2 regions of the Bradyrhizobium sp. AZCC 2230 genome follow, and region 2 is predicted to be linked to the other one. Evidence: riboswitches for the same ligand, from Rfam matches in the RefSeq annotation. Region 2 holds a riboswitch; the other holds the start of a gene.

Region 1 (9,152 bases), 310 kb from region 2:
CAGGCCCAGACCGACGGGCCGGTGTCGTTCCTGGTGGTGGACTATCAGGCGCCGGATCGCCTGCGCGCCTATGCGCGCTTTGACGCCGAGCGCCTCGGTGACACCAAGGATTCCGGCACGCTGCTCGGCCATGGCCATCTCGCCATGACCATCGACCAGGGTCCGGACATGAGCCGCTACCAGGGCCTGGTCGCGCTCGACGGCGGCAGCCTGGAAGATGCCGCCCACGAATATTTCCTGCGCTCCGAGCAGATCCCGACGCGCGTGCGCCTCGCGGTCGGCGAGGAGTGGCGCTCGAGCGACGGCGGCAAGCATCGCTGGCGCGCCGGCGGCATGCTGATGCAGTTTTTGCCGAAGGCGCCGGAGCGCGCGCGGCAGGCGGATCTGCATCCCGGCGATGCGCCCGACGGCGTCGAGGTGCATGCTGTTGCCGAGGACGATGCCTGGGTCGAAGCGCGCTCGCTGATCGAAACCGTTGAGGACGTCGAGCTGATCGATCCCGATCTCTCCGGCGAGCGGCTGCTCTACCGCCTCTTCCACGAGCGCGGCGTGCGCGTGTTCAATCCGTTGGTCCTGAAAGCGCAATGCTCCTGCTCGCGCGATGCGGTCGCGTCCATGCTGAAGAGCTTTTCGCCGGACGACCGCTCGGCCATGGTCAAGGACGACAAGGTCGTCGTGACCTGCGAGTTCTGCAGCTCGGTGTACGAGTTCACGCCGGATGAAGCGGGCGTCGAGGACGCGTAACAAGCTCTCGTAGGGTGGGCAAAGGCGCACTTGCGCCGTGCCCACGATCTCTCGATGACGGCGAAAGACGTGGGCACGCTTCGCTTTGCCCACCCTACGGCACCGCGCACGTCACCGCCCCCTAATTCAACACCCGCTTGTTGTCCGGGCTGTCCAGCGAAAACGTCGGTACGTCGATCTCGAAACGTTCGCCGCTTGCGCTGACCATCTGGTAACGGCCGGTCATGAAGCCGGAGGCGGTCGAGAGGGGCACGCCGGAGGTGTATTCGAAGCGCTCGCCGGGGGCGAGCGTCGGCTGCTCGCCGACCACGCCTTCGCCCTTGACTTCCTGCTGCCGGCCGGAGGCGTCGGTGATGATCCAGTGCCGCGTCTTGAGCTGCACGGTCTCGTCGCCGGAATTGGTGATGACGATGGTGTAGGACCAGAAATAGCGCGAGCGGTCGGCCGACGACTGCTCCGGAACAAAGTTCGGCTCGACGGTCACTTCGATCTGGCGGGTCACGGCGCGGTACATGATTGCCATCATAACGAAAACCCGGCCGGGAACCAAACGCCGCAGGCGGCTTTGGCGACATCGTCCCGCCAGAATTGACAGGGAAGTACACCCCCAAAGAATACACCCGTATGTGATCCGGCCGCTTTGCGAGGCGGCGACGGGACCGGTACACTCCTTTGAACGTCGCGATTTGCGGAAGGGTTTTTGGGCCCCGATGACCATTGCCGATCAAGTGACGGGATCGACGATCGCGGGAACCGCGGGTGCCAAACCTGCGGATGCCAAACCCGTGGCAGCGAAGGCGCGTGCGCCGGCGATCACACTGCCCGCCATCGGCGAGCGCGAACTCAGGCTCGACCTGTTCCGGGGGCTGGCGCTGTGGCTGATCTTCATCGACCATCTGCCGCCGAATCTGCTGACCTGGTTCACGATCCGCAATTACGGCTTCAGCGACGCCACCGAGATATTCATCTTCATTTCCGGCTACACCGCCGCCTTCGTCTATGGCCGCGCCATGCTGGAGAGCGGTTTCGTCATCGCGACCGCGCGCATCCTGCGCCGGGTTTGGCAGATCTATGTCGCCCACGTCTTCCTGTTCACGATCTTCCTCGCCGAGATCTCCTACGTCGCGACCAGCTTCGAGAACCCGCTCTACACCGAAGAGATGGGCATCATGGATTTCCTCAAGCAGCCCGATGTCACCATCGTGCAGGCGCTGCTGCTGCGCTTCCGTCCCGTCAACATGGACGTGCTGCCGCTGTACATCGTGCTGATGCTGGCGCTGCCGCTGATCCTGTGGTCGATGAAGTGGCGGCCCGACGTGACGCTCGCGCTCTCGGCCATGCTCTACGCGGCGACGTGGGAATTCGACCTCTACTTCTCGGCCTATCCGAACGGCTTCTGGGCGTTCAATCCTCTCGCCTGGCAATTGCTGTTCGTGTTCGGGGCATGGTGCGCGCTCGGAGGTGCGCGACGGATGTCGCGCATTCTGGCCTCGCCCGTGACGATGTGGATCTCGATCGCCTATCTCGTCGCGGCGTTCTACGTGACGCTGACCTGGTACGTGCCGCAGCTCGGCCATCTCATGCCGAAGCGGCTCGAGCAGTGGATGTATCCGATCGACAAGACCGACCTCGACGTGCTGCGCTTCACGCATTTCCTGGCGCTGGCCGCGCTCACCGTGCGCTTCCTGCCGCGGGAGTGGCCGGGCCTGAAATCGCCGTGGTTGCGGCCGCTGATCCTGTGCGGCTCCCATTCCCTCGAGATCTTCTGCCTCGGCGTCTTCCTGGCCTTCGCCGGCCATTTCATCCTGGCCGAGGTCTCCGGTGGACCGGGCATGCATGCGCTGATTAGTCTCTCCGGAATCCTGATCATGTGGGGCGTTGCCTGGGTGATTTCGTGGTACAAGCAGGTAGCCGACAAGAGCGGTACGAAAACCAAAACCGCCGCCGGCAACGCCGATCTGGCGGGAGGGGGCTGATGAAGGCGAAGGTTCTCCTGAGCCTGATCCTGCTGTGCGCTGGTCTCGTCGCGCCTTCGGCGCGCGCAGGCGAAGCCGTGCCTGCCGCGCCCGCAGCCTGCGAATTACCGCCTTATCTGCTCACCACCGACAGCCAGCTCCACAAGGTTGCCGAGACCGTCAAGGCCGGCAAGCCGCTCGAGATTCTGGTGATCGGCAGCCGCTCCACCACCATTCCGTCCTCGGAGGACAGCTCCTATCCGGCGCGGATGCAGGCCATTTTGAAGGACAAGCTGCCGCCTGCGGAGACCGTGCACGTCTCCGTAGAAATACAGAGCAAGAAGACCGCGGAGGAGGCCGCCGGAACCTTCGTTAAGCTGATGGAAGCAAAAACACCTACTTTGGTCATCTGGCAGACCGGGACCGTGGATGCTATCCGCTCCATCGATCCCGACGATTTCCGCGGCGCCGTGACCGAAGGGGTCACTGCGTTGCAAAATGCAGGGGCTGACGTCGTCTTGATGAATTTGCAGTACAGCCCGCGTACCGAAACCATGATCTCGGCGCCGCCTTATCTCGACAATATGCGGGTGGTGGCGCAGGAGCACGATGTCCCGCTGTTCGACCGTTTCGCAATGATGCGGCAGTGGAATGACCAGGGTCAGTTCGACCTGTTCAGCCCCTCCCGCGGCCCTGAGTTGGCGAAACAGGTCCATGACTGCATCGGCCGGGCGTTGGCACAGTTTGTGATCGACGCTGCCCATCTGGGGCCGGCCCAGCAGCAAAATTGAGGTCTAGCGTTAATGAGTTCTCTCCGCCCTTTTGGCCTGTCGACATGGCTGGCCGCGCCCGCAGCGGCGGCGCTGCTGCTGCTGACGCCTGTCTGGCAGGTACCTGCCTACGCGCAAACGGCGCAGGCATCGCCCGCACCCGCGCAAGCCGCTAATCCCGCCCCCGCATCGCCGTCGCAAACCACGGTTGCCGCGACCAGTCAGCAGGCTACCGATCAGCGCGGCCTCACCTCGCGCGCCATCGACAAGGTGAAGCAGGTCGCGAAATCCGCCGGCGACATTTTCAGCCGCGTGCCCTGTTTGTCGCCGAAGGGTGGCGCGAAGGTGATGGGCTCGCTGCCGCATGTCGCGAACAAGCTCATCGCCGGCAAGCCTGTCGTGATCGTCGCGTTCGGCTCGTCGTCGACGGCGGGCTATGGCGCAAGCTCGCCCGACTTCAACTATCCGAACCGTCTCGCCGCGCAGTTGCGCCGGCAATATCCGACCGCCGACATCACCGTCATCAATGCCGGTATAGGCGGCGAGGATGCGCCCGAGATGATGAAGCGCCTCCAGAACGAGGTGATCGACGTGCATCCGGATCTCGTGATCTGGCAGGTCGGCACCAATGCCGTGCTGCGCAATCTCGATCCCGGCGACACCGCCAAGATGGTCGAGGACGGCATCACCCGCATCCAGGCCGCCGGCGATGCCGACGTCGTGCTGGTCGACCCGCAATATTCACCGCGCGTCACCGAGCGTCCCGAAAGCGCAAGCAAGATGGTGAAGCTGCTCGGCAAGGTTGCCGAGCTCCGTCACGTCGGCATCTTCCCGCGCTTCGAGGTGATGCGCGAATGGCACGAGAAGCAGGCGCTCCCGGTCGAGAGCTTCGTCATCGCCGATGGCCTGCACATGAACGATTGGGGCTATGCCTGCTTCGCCCAGCTGCTCGGCGACGACATCATCCGCTCCGTCGGCCAGATCAAGCTCGGCGTGAACGTGCCCGCGGACGTGCGGACGTACCGGCCGATGTAGGTGCCGTAGGGTGGGCAAAGGCGCAAAGCGCCGTGCCCACCATCTATCGGCATCGAGATCGTGAATGGTGGGCACACGCTTTCGCTTTGCCCACCCTTGCTACGAGACCGAGCCCTTGGCTCGCCTCACGCCTTCTCAAGCGCCGCCGTCAGATCCTCGATCAGATCATCCGCATGCTCGAGCCCGGCCGAGAAGCGGATAAAGCCTTCGCTGATGCCGAGCGCAGCGCGATCTTCGGGCTTCAGGCGCTGATGCGTCGTCGTCGCCGGATGCGTGACGAGGCTCTTGGCGTCGCCGAGATTGTTCGAGATTTTTGCAAGCTTGAGCTCGTTGAGTACGCGGAACGCACCCTGCTTGCCGCCCTTGACCTCGAAGCCGACCAGCGTCGAGCCGCCGCGCATCTGCTTCTTCACCAGCGCCGCCTGCGGATGATCGGCGCGGCCGGGATAGATCAGCCGCGAGATTTTCGGATGGCTCGCCAGCACGTCCGCGATGCGCGCCGCTGTCTCCGTCTGCGCGCGCACGCGCACGCCGAGCGTCTCCAGGCCCTTGAGCAGGACCCAGGCGTTGAACGGCGAGATCGAAGGGCCGGTCTGGCGCATGAAATTGTGGATGTGCTCGGCGATGAAGGCTTCCGAGGACAGAATGATGCCGCCCAGACAGCGGCCCTGGCCGTCGATATGCTTGGTCGCGGAGTACACCACGACGTCGGCGCCGAGCGCGAGCGGGCTCTGCCAGATCGGCGTCGCGAACACGTTGTCGACGACGAGCCGCGCGCCGCCGCTATGCGCGATCTCGGCAATCGCGGGAATGTCGAGCACGTCGAGCGTCGGATTGGTCGGGCTCTCCAGGAAGAACGTCTTGGTGTTGGATTTAAGCGCACGCTGCCACTGGTCGAGATCGGCTCCGTCGACCAGCGTGGTCTCGATGCCGTAGCGGGGCAACAGATCCTGAATGACGTAGAGGCACGAGCCGAACAGCGCGCGCGATGCGACGACGTGATCGCCGGCCTTGAGCGGCGCCAGGATCGCGGTCGTCACCGCGGCCATGCCTGTTGCCGCCGAGCGGGCGGCCTCTGCCCCTTCGAGCTCGATCATGCGGCGCTCGAACATCGCGATCGTCGGGTTGGAGTAGCGCGAATAGATGAAGCCGGGGTCCTCGCCCTTGAACCGCGCCTCGCACTCCTCGGCGCTGTTGTAGACATAGCCCTGGGTCAGGAACAGCGCCTCCGACGTCTCGCCATATTGCGAGCGCAGGGTGCCGGAATGAACCAGACGGGTTTCGGGACGGTATTGCGTGGTGGACGCCGGGGACTTCGACATAGGATCTCCTCTGCGTGACCATCGAAAATGGTCACAAAAAAACCGGCCTGGATAACTTCCACGGGCCGGGATCACAGAGGTCCCCGGCCTGTTTAGCGACTTATTTAACGTGGCTGCAAGCCGGCCGGCTCAAATCACCACGGGATAAGTGATGCTCATATTCCGCAATGCCCTTTTCGTCAAGGCGTCCATCGGATAGCCGTAAAAGGCTAGTATTTCCCGCATGTCCGGATGTATTTGACCCCTGATGAGGACCCCCGGTTGACGTTCACGGTTGCCGCCGACGCCAATGGTATCCTGCCCGACCGCATGATCGCGGCGATGGCGGAAGCGGGCCTCATCTTGCCTGCCTACGATTTCGTCGAGAGCCAGATCCAGCCGGCGAGCCTCGATCTGCGCCTCGGTGACATCGCCTACCGCGTGCGCGCGAGCTTCCTGCCCGGTCCCGGAGCCACCGTCGCCGAGCGCATCGACCAGTTGAAGCTGCACGAGTTCAGCCTTGCCGACGGCGCGGTGCTGGAGACCAACTGCGTCTACATCGTGCCGCTGCTGGAAAGCCTGGCGCTGCCGCCGGAGATCGTCGCGGCAGCCAATCCGAAAAGCTCGACCGGCCGTCTCGACGTCTTCACCCGCGTGATCGCCGACGGCACGCGTCGTTTCGACATGATCGGCGCCGGCTATCACGGCCCGCTCTATGCCGAGATCAGCCCGAAGACGTTCCCGGTGCTGGTCAGCGAAGGTTCGCGCCTGTCGCAGGTGCGTTTCCGCACCGGTGACGCCATCCTCAATGCCGACGAGCTCGATGCGTTGCATGCGTCCGAGCGTCTCGTCGACATCGATGATGCCGATCTCGCCGGTGGCGTCGCCGTCTCGGTCGATCTCTCCGGCGAGAGGGGGACGGGCTTCGTCGGCTACCGCGCCAAGCGCCACACCGGCGTGGTCGATGTCGACCGTCGCTCCGGCTATGCGGTGGAAGATTTCTGGGAGCCGATCTCGGCCCGCCCCGACGGCAGCCTGATCCTCGATCCCGGCGAGTTCTATATCCTCGCCTCCAAGGAAGCCGTGCAGGTGCCGCCCGATTACGCCGCGGAGATGGTGCCGTTCGATCCGCTGGTCGGCGAATTTCGCGTGCACTATGCCGGATTCTTCGATCCCGGCTTCGGTTATGCCGGCGCGGGTGGCAAAGGATCGCGCGCCGTGCTGGAAGTGCGCTCGCGCGAAGTGCCGTTCATCCTCGAGCACGGCCAGATCGTCGGCCGCCTCGTCTACGAGAAGATGCTGTCACGCCCCGACGCCATGTACGGCCAGCGCATCGGCTCGAATTACCAGGCGCAGGGCCTGAAGCTGAGCAAGCATTTTCGGGGGTAGCCACATCCTCGACTGTCATTCCCCGCGCAGGCGGGGAATCCAGTACGCCGCGGCCTCTCGGCTCAATCACAATCGTCTCTGGAATACTGGATCGCCCGGTCTTCGCCGGGCGATGACACCGAATGCGTGTCTGGTTGCGTCGTACCATCCGCGATGACACACTCGATCAAAACAACGATCGGGAGCGAACATGACCGCAGCTGACGCCGCGCAACAAGCCCAATGGAAACGCTGGCGTGCGGTCGCCGACCTCTATCATGCTTACTTCACCGGCCTCATCCTCACCGTCGTCACGCGGCGCGGCACGGCGGATGCCGCCGAATTCGTCTTCCGCGTGTTCCGTCGCCAGCAGCAGGAGCGATTCCTGCCTGGCTTGCAAAAGCTCGGGCTCAGCCATCTGCCGCCGGCGGTGGCGGCCGCGCAATATCACTACCTCTCCAACTGGATCGGCGGCGTGCACGTCGAATACATGTACGAGAGCGACACCAAGGCCTGGATCCGCTATCCGCCGCCGCGCTGGATCTGGAAGGGCACCGCCATCTGCGGCGTGCCGGGCGAGGTCTCGCGCGCGATGCTGCGCGGCTGGCACGCCAACAGCGGCGTCGCGCTCGGCGATACCAGGCTGGGCTTCGTCTGCACCAAGCAGAGCGTCGACGGCCAGGACGGTCTTGAAGGCTACTACCATCAATACGACCATCCGCTCGAGCTCGACCAGCGCCTGGTGTTCGCGCGGCACCTCGAAGCGCCGCTGTTCGACGCGAAGGCCGCACCAGCCCTGCCAGTGTCGAGCTGGCCGAAGCCGCGGCTCGAAAAGGCCTATCGCAACTACGCGATGGAGTATGTCCGCACGGCTGCGCCCGTGATGGTGCAGCTGTTCGGGCCGGAAGATGCCGGTTATCTCCTGCACCTCACCGGCAAGCTGATCGGCATGCAGTACTTTGATGAAGTCGCCGCCGCGTTGTCAGCGACGAGCGGTGGCGCGACCGAGTTCGCATCCTTCCTCAACGCACTGTTCGCCGCGCAGGACGATGTGGCCGAGACCGCGCAATCCGAAGGCAGCTTCGAAATCTGCCAGCAGAGCTGGAAGCTGATGGATGACGTCACTGATTATCACCGCGCCTGCGCAAAAGTGCTGGAGGGGCTGTTCGAGGGGCTCGCCGCCGGTTGCGGCCGGCAGATAGGTGTGCATTTGCGCCCGACGGCAGGCGGCCGTCCGCCGCTGGTCTGGACGGTCGAATAGACGACGGTGCCGCGGCGGCTTCACCTCGCCCCGCTTGCGGGGAGAGGGTCGCATCCCATCGCAGATGGGATGCGGGTGAGGGGGACTCTCCGCGAGTCCAATTCGTACCGTCTGCGCGGATAGAGCCCCTCACCCCGACCCTCTCCCCGTAAGAACGGGGAGAGGGAGAAGAGAGCCGAATTCCACCTCTTGAAATGCGATGCCGCAGGGCACGCCTGCAGCTAGCGCAGGGGGAATCGGCAGCCGCTGTGCTAACACGTCCGCACCGCGCTTTCCGCGCGAGGAAATTGATTGCCACACCTCAGCATTGCCGCGCCGCAAATGGCGCTTTTGCCCGGGAGAGTAAATGACCGACATCGCCGAGATCCCGGTCGATGAGGAAGAACGTCCGCTGCCGCCGCTACCGCGCCCCGTGAGGAGCGCGTTGACCGACGGGCCGATCCTGCGCACGCTGCTCGGACTTGCCTGGCCGAACGTGGTCGCGTTGTCCGCCGGCACCTGCGTGGTGATCGCAGAGACCTCCTATATCGGGCGTCTTGGTGTGGAGGCACTGGCCGCGATGGCGCTGGTGTTTCCGACAGTGATCCTGACCATGACGATGTCGGGCGGTGCCATGGGCGGTGCCGTGGCCTCGGCCATCGCACGTGCGCTCGGCGCGGGTGATCGCGAGCGCGCCGGCACGCTCGCGGCACATGCGCTGCTGATCGGCATTACCTTC
Region 2 (9,152 bases):
CGAAAACTGCTGATGCCCCTCGCGCACCGCAAGCGACTGCGCGGACTGGACGAAGCCCCTGGAGCGTTCGGTATATTTGTCGATATTCATGTCTTTTCTTTCCCTCGGCCTGCCCCTGGGGCCCTCTAAGGCACCCCAAACGGCATCTTCATTGGGTTTCCGCTTGATAGTTGACGTTCCTCAACCAACAGCGGTCGTTATCAGCCGACGCTGGCGCCGGCCTGATCCAGATGTGGGAAGCGTGCTCTCGGATCGGAAGAGGCGAGTTCACAATTTCGTGCGCGGCTCGGCCGGCTTGGCGGCAGCGGGCCGAATCCCCTAAGTAGGCCTATGACAGCCAGCCAGACCGCCGAAATCACCGGCCTCTATCGCTACCCGATCAAGGGCCTGACGCCGGAATCCCTGCCCCGGGTCCCCTTGCGGACCGGCCAGACCCTCCCCGCCGACCGCCGCTACGCCATCGAGAATGGCCCGAGCGGGTTCGACCCGGAGGCTCCGGAGTGGAAGCCGAAAATCCAGTTTCTGATGCTGGCCCGCAATGAGCGGCTGGCGTCCCTCGACAGCCGGTTCGAGGATGCAACCAACAGCCTTACCATCCGCAGGGACGGCCAGATCGTCGCCAGCGGCGATCTCGAGACCGCGGCGGGGCGCGCCGCGATCGAGGGCTACTTCACGGAGAACTTTCAGCCGGAGCTGAAGGGCCCGCCCAAGGTCCTGTCCGGCCGCGACCACAGCTTCTCGGATATCGCCCGCAAGGTCGTGTCGATCATCAATCTCGAGAGCGTTCGCGCCATCGAGACCATGCTCGGCGGTGTCGCCGTCCATCCCCTGCGCTTCCGCGGCAATCTTTACGTGACGGGCTGGCCGGCCTGGTCCGAGCTCGACCTGGTCGGCCAGACGCTGGCGATCGGGCAGGCCCGGCTGAAAGTGGTCAAGCGCATCGTTCGCTGCCCGGCCGTCAACGTCGATCCGGCGACGGCCGTACGCGATCTCGAGATCCCACCGACGCTGTCGCGCAATCTCGGCCACATGGATTGCGGCATCTATGCCGAGGTGATCGCCGACGGTGAGATCGGCGTGGGTGATGCGGTCGCGGTGGAGCAGCCGACGCTCGTGTGAGCTAGCACCGCTCTCGTAGCAACCATTAAAGCGACGTCCGATTGCCGCGAGCATGACGCCGTGCTTGCGGCCGTCAAGGCGTGGCCTGGCGGCAGCGGCGATGAGGTGAGGCCGGAGCGACGGCCAGCCTTGACGGCCGCTGCGCGCGGCGTCTTTGCGATGGCAGGTCGGGACGAAGAAACGGTGCTTCGGCCGAACAAAGAAACGGGCTCAAGTGGCGGGCAAGCCCGCAGCTTTTGACGGTTCAGCAAGCCACGGCGTTCCGCGGGCGACGACGGCGTTGATGATGACGAGCAACTTCCTGGCACAGGCGACGAGCGCGCGCTTGTGACCCTTGCCGGCGGCAATCAGGCGGCTGTACAGGGCCATGAGTTGCGGGTTCCAGCGGAACGATGCGGGCCGTGCGGCAGTATAGAGCGCCCGGCGCAAACGTTCGCGGCCGCCGTCGATGTGACGGGCGCCGACGCGGTCGCCGCTGTCATCATCGTAAGGGGCAAGCCCGGCGAGGGCTGCGGCTTGTTCACGCGTGATTTGGCCGATCTCGGGCATCCTGACCAGGATGGCGACCGCAGTCGGCAGACCGCTGCCGCCGACGCTGTAGATCAGATCGAGCCGTGCGGCGAGATCGCGATGCTTGCGGATCGCTGCCACCAGAGCCTTGAACTCGGCTCGTTTGTGCTTGGCCAAGAGAGCAATCTGCTCCTTCCACAGCTTCTGGATACGTTCGTTGCGGCAACTCTCCAGCCGGTTCTTCAGCTTGGCGATGTCCTCCTGGATCTGGTCGATCATCGTCAGATGCTCGGCAAAGGGCTGCAGCCGAGGATCCGGAGCAGAGTGGATCTTCTTGACGGCGGCGGTGCAGGCCGCAATCAAGGCTGCATCGATCTTGTCGTTCTTGGCCCACTGCAGGAGGAACGTGGCATAAGCACGGACCTGGGCCGGCTGAAAGAGGACGACGACAAACCGCTTGCGTCGCAGTTCGGCGACCGCCGCCTGCTCATAACCACCGCTCGCCTCGATCCCAACCCGCTTGACCTTGTGGCGCTTCAGCCACTCCACCAACTCCTGGTGGCCTTCCGCCGTGTTCTTGACCTGCAGCTGCTCCGAGCTGCCATCGAGCGCCACGTCGAGCTTGTGTTTGCCGGTATCGATCCCGGCACAGATCGTGATACGCTTGGCCATCTTCCTCGACCCTCCCTTGTGAATGCGAACCTGAAGTTCGTTCAACCATGCGGGTCCCGATGAAGTGCCGACCGCGATCTTGCTACGAAACGCAGCCCTCAAGGCTTCGGTGGGCATCGATCCGATCGATCGGCGGCCCAGCCCGGGTGGCCACCCGGGCTGGGCCATTCCTCACGGAACGAGGTCATTATAATCCGGCGCGCTAATACAAGGGTGGGCAAAGGCGCTCTTGCGCCGTGCCCACCATCTTGTCGAGCGGACGGACGTGGTGGGCACGCTTCGCTTTGCCCACCCTACGGCACCGTCACTACGGCATCGTCAATTCGGCATCACATACGCATAGATCCGGCCGCGCGAGATCGGGGCCTCGCGGACGCGGTTGCCGTTGTTGCCGGAGATCATGATCGGATTCCCCTGCGCGTCGATGCCGGTGATGATGCCGACATGACCGCCGCCACGCCGTCCCATCACCGCGATGGCTCCGACCTGCGGACCGGACACGCGCGTGCCGTAGCGCGCGAACGAGCTCGCCATGTCGGAGCCGGTGCCCTGATGGCCGGTGTGCTGCAGCACCATGTTCATGAAGCGCGCACACCACAGGCTGCCGCGCCCGGTCGGGTTGCCGCCAATGTAGCGGCGCGCCTCGGAGACGAGACCCGACCCGCCGAAGCCACCGCTTGCAGCCATGCCGTTACTGGCCATGCCGCCGCTATTGGCGTTCGGATCATAGCTGGCCTGCGTGTTGGCGAATCCACTCGCCTGCAACTGCGCCGCGCTGCGCTCGAAGCGCGAGCCGCTGGCATGGTGGCGATAATGATGATGTCTGGCGTGATGCACGTCAACGTGCCGCTCTGCGCTATGACGATGATGCGGCCGCGCTGAGGCCGGAGAAACGAACACGGCAACCGCCGCAAACAAGATCGCCAGCGCGACAACACAACGCGACAGGCGAGACGCAAACAACTCGAACATTCTTCATCCTTCGTTGACACCCCCACTTCCAATCGGCCGTGCGATGGCCGACATCGGTCTGGCCGTTAAGCCGCCCGATGTGGCGAGAAAAAGACGCCGAGGGTGACGAATAGCTGCGATGATTTTGCGTCAGTGCTGGTGTGAAGCTGCCTCATTGCGGACAACAGCATTAACTGCGATCCTGAAGTTGCGGCTTGAAGAGAGGGAAACAGTTAATGCCCCACGCCACGACCAGGGACGACGTCCGTATCTATTTCGAAGAGGCGGGTCAGGGAACGCCGATCATTTTTCTGCACGAGTTCGCGGCCGATTACACCAATTGGGAGCCGCAGATGCGTTACTTCTCGCGCGGCCACCGCTGCATCACCTATTCCGCGCGCGGCTACACGCCATCTGACGTGCCGGCGGGTGAGGTCTACACCTACGAACATTTCTACACCGACGCGCTCGCGGTGCTCGATCATCTCAAGATCGAGCGCGCGCATCTCGTCGGTCTGTCGATGGGCGCCTATTCATCGCTCCAGATCGGATTGAACGCGCCGCAGCGCGCGCTGTCGATGACGCTGGCCGGTGTCGGCTCCGGTTCGGAGATCGAGAACCTGGATAATTGGCGCAAACAATGTCGCGCCAACGCCGAGCAGTTCGAGACGCTCGGCTCAGCAGAAGTCGCAAAATTCACGCGCGAGGCTCCGAGCCGGATTCCCTTCCTGGTGAAAGACCCGCGCGGCCACGCCGATTTCTACGCCGCACTGGCGCGGCACGATTCCAGGGGATCGGCCAACACGATGCGCGGTTTTCAAGGCGGCCGTCCCTCGATCTTTGCGATGACGGATGCGATCAAGAAGGCCGCCACGCCCGCACTGATCATCTGCGGCGACGAGGATGATCCGTGCATCGGGGCGAGCCTGTTTTTGAAGAAGCATCTGCCGGCAGCGGGACTCGCGATGTTTCCCAAGTCGGGCCACGTGCTCAATCTCGAAGAGCCCGCGCTGTTCAATGAGACCGTGGAGCGGTTCGTGACGCTGGTGGAAGCAGGACGTTGGCCGGTGCGCGATCCAAGGTCGCTGGCGGCGCATTAGGGTGAAGGCGCAGCCAAGTATTCCGTCATTGCGAGCGTAGCGAAGCAATCCAGAATCCCGCCGCGGAAAGACTCTGGATTGCTTCGCTGCGCTCGCAATGACGAGAGACTATTTTTCACCACCGCGGCTCAGCAAGAACACACCCTGCTCGCCGAACAGATTCCACACCCACCATGGCAATCGCAATCGCAGCGGGCGGCCGTAGAGGTCGAGCGCCTCGGCGCGCTCCATCTTGACGCCGATGGCGTCGCAGAGCTCGATGAAATCCTTGATGGTGCAGAAATGGATGTTGGCGGTGTCGTACCAGCTGGCCGGCAGATTCTCCGTGCGCGGCATGTGGCCGCCGACCAGGAGCTGCAGCCGCATCCGCCAGAAGCCGAAATTGGGGAACGACACGATGGCGCGGCGGCCGATGCGCAGGAGATTCTCCAGCACGACCTTGGGCTGCCGCGTCGCCTGCAGCGTCTGCGACAGGATCACGTAGTCGAAGGCATCATCCGGATAATTCACGAGATCGGTGTCGGCATCGCCCTGCACCACCGCGAGGCCTTTTGCCACGCAACGGTTGACGCCCTCGCGCGACAACTCGATGCCGCGGCCGTCTATGCCGCGGGTCTCCAGCAGTTGAAGCAGATCGCCGTCACCGCAGCCGACGTCGAGCACTTTCGAGCCCGGCTTGACCATCTCGGCGACCAGCAGATGGTCGGCGCGAAACGGGCCGGACTGCTCCGCAGTGAGGCCATTGAGCGGCAGCACTTCCTGTACAGACATTGCCAGCCGTCCTTCAGTCATTCTTGCCGGTGAGCCCGCGCGCCTTGCCGGCCGATTGCAGGAACGCGCGGGAGATGTCGAAGAATTCGGGCACGTCGAGCAGGAAGGCATCATGGCCGCGATCGGTCTCGATCTCGGCGAACGACACCCGCGCGCTCGACGCGTTCAGCGCGTGCACCAGCGCGCGCGATTCCGAGGTCGGGAACAGCCAGTCGCTGGTGAAGGAGACCACGCAGAAGCGCGTCTCGATTCCTGCGAACGCCTTCGCCAGCACGCCGCCATGGTCGCCGGCGATATCGAAATAGTCCATCGCGCGGGTGAGGTAGAGATAGGAGTTGGCGTCGAAGCGCTCGACAAAGGACGAGCCCTGGTAGCGCAGATAGGATTCGACCTGGAAGTCGGCATCGAACGAGAAGGTCGGTAGCTCGCGATCCTGCATGCGGCGGCCGAACTTGCGATGCAGCGCGGCGTCCGAAAGATAAGTGATGTGCGCGGCCATGCGCGCGACCGCGAGGCCGCGATGCGGATGGATGCCCTGATCGGCGTAGGCGCCATTGTGCCAGTCGGGATCGGCCATCACCGCCTGACGACCGAGCTCGTGGAAGGCGATGTTCTGCGCCGAGTGCCGCGTCGAACAGGCAATCGCCAGCGCCGAGTAGACGCGCTTGGGATAGGCCGCGGTCCATTGCAGCGCCTGCATGCCGCCCATCGAGCCGCCAACGACGGCGAACAGCGTGTCGATGCCGAGCCGGTCGATCAGCATCGCCTGCGCGCGCACCATGTCGGGAATGGTGATGACGGGGAAATCCAGGCCCCACACCTTGCCGGTTGCGGGATTGATCGAGGCGGGCCCGGTCGAGCCCATGCAGCCGCCGATCACGTTGGAGCAGATGATGAAGTAGCGGCTGGGATCGAGCGGACGGCCGGGGCCGACCAGCGTCTCCCACCAGCCGGGTTTACCGGTGACGGGATGCACATTGGCGACGTGCTGATCGCCGGTCAGCGCATGGCAGATCAGCACGGCGTTGGAGCGATCGGCGTTGAGCTCGCCATAGGTCTTGTAGGCGATCTGGAACGGGGTGAGATCGATGCCGCAATCGAGCCGCAGCGGCTGGTCGGCGCCGAACAGCGCGACATCCGAACTCGGATGATCGACCTCGTGCGACCGATCGTCGGCACTGATCGCGGGACTGGGGACAGACTTGACGCCAACCATCTCTGACCTTCGACCTCGTTTGCGATCAAACGTGAGATCGCGATGAAATCAGGCCATGAAAAACCCGGCCTGAACGATAGGTTCGGCCGGGATCGAAAGCGTCCCCGGCCTGTTTAGCGAGTTTTTTAACGTGGCTGCAAGCCGGCCGGCTCAAATGACCACGGAACAGGCAAAAACCTACCGGCTTGGGCGCTTTTCGTCAAGTCGCGGTCCCGATGAGCCAAATTCAACCCTGATAAGTCCGCCAAAAAGGCTGTCATTTCTCTTTGCTTTCGCCGTCCTGACTGCCTAATCAGGACACCGACCGCAGCCTCACAACAGCACCTCGCAGATATGTCCCAACGTCCGCCCGCGCCACCATCGCTCCAGGAATTGCGCAAGGAGATCGACGCAATCGACGAGGGCATGCATCGCCTGCTGATGCAGCGCGGCGACATCATCGACCGCCTGATCCAGGTGAAGCAGACCCAGGAGGTCGGCTCGGCGTTCCGCCCGGCGCGCGAAGCCTCCATGATGCGTGACATCGTGCAACGCCATCGCGGCATCCTGCCGCTCGACACGGTCGAGAGCATCTGGCGCGTCATCATCTCGACCTTCACTTATGTCCAGGCGCCGTTCTCCGTGCATGCCGACATCTCGGTGAGCGAGCCGGCGATGCGCGATTCCGTGCGCTTCCATTTCGGCTTCACGGTTCCCTACGTCGCGCATTTCAGCGCGCAGGCCGCGGTCGAAGCGGTGGCGAAATCCAAGGGCGATCTGGCGCTGGTCTCGGCGACCTCGAGCCGCACGCCGTGGTGGCTGGAGCTGGAAGCGGACGGCGCGCCGAAGATCATCGCACGGATGCCCTTCGTCGAACGTGCCGACCATCCGGCCGCACTGCCGGTGTTTGCGATCTCGCGCGTCGCCGACAGCGCCGTGGTGACGGAGGTCGAGACCTTCAGCGTGCGCGTGTCGGGGTGGAACGCAGAGGTCGCACGCGCCCTGTCGCCGCTCGCCGAGATCGTGGCGGTGCCCGATACCGCCTTCGACGGCGCGGCGCTGCTGGTCTCGGTCACGGGCGCCACCAGCATCGACAAGATCAGGGCTGCCCTGATCGACGCGGGGGCCTCGGTGCGCTCCACGGCCCTCGTCGGCAGCCACGCAACGCGCTATACGGTGCCCCCGACCGGGCAAAAATCGTAAATCGCGTGCCGCTTAAAGCCTATCCGGAGTTGAAGATGTCCCGCCCCGTGCCGAATCCCGGCATTCTCGATATTGCGCCCTACACGCCCGGCAAGAGCCCGGTCGCTGAGCCGGGCCGCAAGGTGTTCAAGCTCTCGGCCAACGAGACGCCGTTCGGACCCTCGCCCAAGGCGATCGAGGCCTTCAAGCACGTCGCGGACCATTTGGAAGACTACCCGGAAGGCACCTCGCGCGTGCTGCGCGAGGCGATCGGCCGCCACTTTGGCCTCGACCCGAACCGCATCATCTGCGGCGCCGGCTCCGACGAGATCCTCAATTTGCTCGCCCACACCTATCTCAGCCACGGCGACGAGGCGATCTCGACCACGCACGGCTTCCTGGTCTACCCGATCGCGACCATGGCGGTCGGCGCCAGGAACGTGGTCGCGGCCGAGAAGAACCTGACCTGCGACGTCGACGCGATCCTGAAAGCAGTGACGCCGCGCACAAAACTGGTCTGGCTCGCCAACCCCAACAATCCGACCGGCACCTATATCCCGTTCGACGAGGTCAAGCGGCTGCGCGCCGGCCTGCCCTCGCACGTGCTGCTGGTGCTGGACGCCGCCTATTGCGACTACGTTTCCCGTAACGATTACGAGATGGGGATCGAGCTCGTTGCCACCACCGAGAATACGGTGGTGACGCACACCTTCTCCAAGATCCACGGCCTCGCGGCGCTGCGCATCGGCTGGATGTTCGGCCCCGAGCACATCATCGACGCGGTCAACCGCATCCGAGGTCCCTTCAACGTGTCGACGCCGGCGATGTATGCCGCGGTCGCCGCCATCGAGGACACCGCGCACCAGGCGATGTCGAAGCAGTTCACCGAGACCTGGCGCAACTGGCTCACTCAAGAGATCACCAAGCTCGGGCTGAAGGTGACGCCGGGCGTCGCCAATTTCGTGCTGATCCATTTCCCGAAAGACGGCAAGACCTCGGAAGCAGCCGATGCGTATCTCACCAAGCGCGGCCTCGTGCTGCGCGCGCTGAAGAATTACGGCCTGCACCATGCGCTGCGCATGACCATCGGCACCGAGGAGGCCAACCGCCTCGTCGTCGAGGCCCTGCGCGACTTCATGGCCGGCAAATGAGCGTGGACCCGCACTTCCAGCGCGTCGCACTGATCGGCTTCGGTCTGATCGGCGGCTCGATCGCGCGCGCTGCGAAGCTTCAGGGCTTGGCTGGCGAGATCGTCACCACCGCGCGCTCGGAGAAGACGCGCGCGCGCGTGCTCGAGCTCGGCATCGTCGACCAGGTCGTGGCGACCAATGCGGAAGCCGTGAAGGATGCCGATCTCGTCATCCTCTGCATTCCCGTCGGTGCCTGCGGGCCGGTGGCACAGGAGATTGCAGCCCATCTCAAGCCCGGCGCCGTGATCTCCGACGTCGGCTCGGTCAAGGGCGCGATCGTCAGGGACATGGCGCCGCATCTGCCGAAGAATGTCCATTTCGTGCCGGCGCACCCCGTCGCGGGCACCGAGCATTCGGGGCCGGATTCCGGCTTCGCCGAGCTCTTCATCAACCGCTGGTGCATTTTGACGCCGCCGGAAGGTACCGACGCCGCGGCCACCGCGCACTTACGCGCGTTCTGGG

Evidence for each region. Region 2 has a riboswitch for S-adenosylmethionine ahead of metX (homoserine O-acetyltransferase MetX). Riboswitches for the same ligand answer to the same signal wherever they lie in the genome.
Region 1: linked by a shared signal. The riboswitch ahead of V1280_RS32460 (O-succinylhomoserine sulfhydrylase) and the one ahead of metX (homoserine O-acetyltransferase MetX) in region 2 are both predicted to bind S-adenosylmethionine.

The regions. Positions count from the first base shown of each region.
Region 1 covers NZ_JAZHRS010000001.1:6,796,536-6,805,687, forward strand. Annotated here, with positions in the region: gene V1280_RS32435 (Hsp33 family molecular chaperone) at 1-744, shown strand, start outside; gene apaG (Co2+/Mg2+ efflux protein ApaG) at 866-1,258, opposite strand; gene V1280_RS32445 (OpgC domain-containing protein) at 1,455-2,720, shown strand; gene V1280_RS32450 (SGNH/GDSL hydrolase family protein) at 2,720-3,490, shown strand; gene V1280_RS32455 (SGNH/GDSL hydrolase family protein) at 3,503-4,504, shown strand; gene V1280_RS32460 (O-succinylhomoserine sulfhydrylase) at 4,630-5,826, opposite strand; SAM riboswitch at 5,898-5,977, opposite strand; gene V1280_RS32465 (2'-deoxycytidine 5'-triphosphate deaminase) at 6,058-7,194, shown strand; gene V1280_RS32470 (hypothetical protein) at 7,385-8,434, shown strand; gene V1280_RS32475 (MATE family efflux transporter) at 8,781-9,152, shown strand, end outside.
Region 2 covers NZ_JAZHRS010000001.1:7,110,977-7,120,128, reverse strand. Annotated here, with positions in the region: gene clpB (ATP-dependent chaperone ClpB) at 1-90, opposite strand, end outside; gene V1280_RS33975 (MOSC domain-containing protein) at 331-1,119, shown strand; gene V1280_RS33970 (IS110 family transposase) at 1,330-2,301, opposite strand; gene V1280_RS33965 (NlpC/P60 family protein) at 2,620-3,273, opposite strand; gene V1280_RS33960 (alpha/beta fold hydrolase) at 3,489-4,352, shown strand; gene metW (methionine biosynthesis protein MetW) at 4,461-5,123, opposite strand; gene metX (homoserine O-acetyltransferase MetX) at 5,137-6,339, opposite strand; SAM riboswitch at 6,432-6,511, opposite strand; gene V1280_RS33945 (chorismate mutase) at 6,673-7,521, shown strand; gene hisC (histidinol-phosphate transaminase) at 7,557-8,651, shown strand; gene V1280_RS33935 (prephenate/arogenate dehydrogenase family protein) at 8,648-9,152, shown strand, end outside.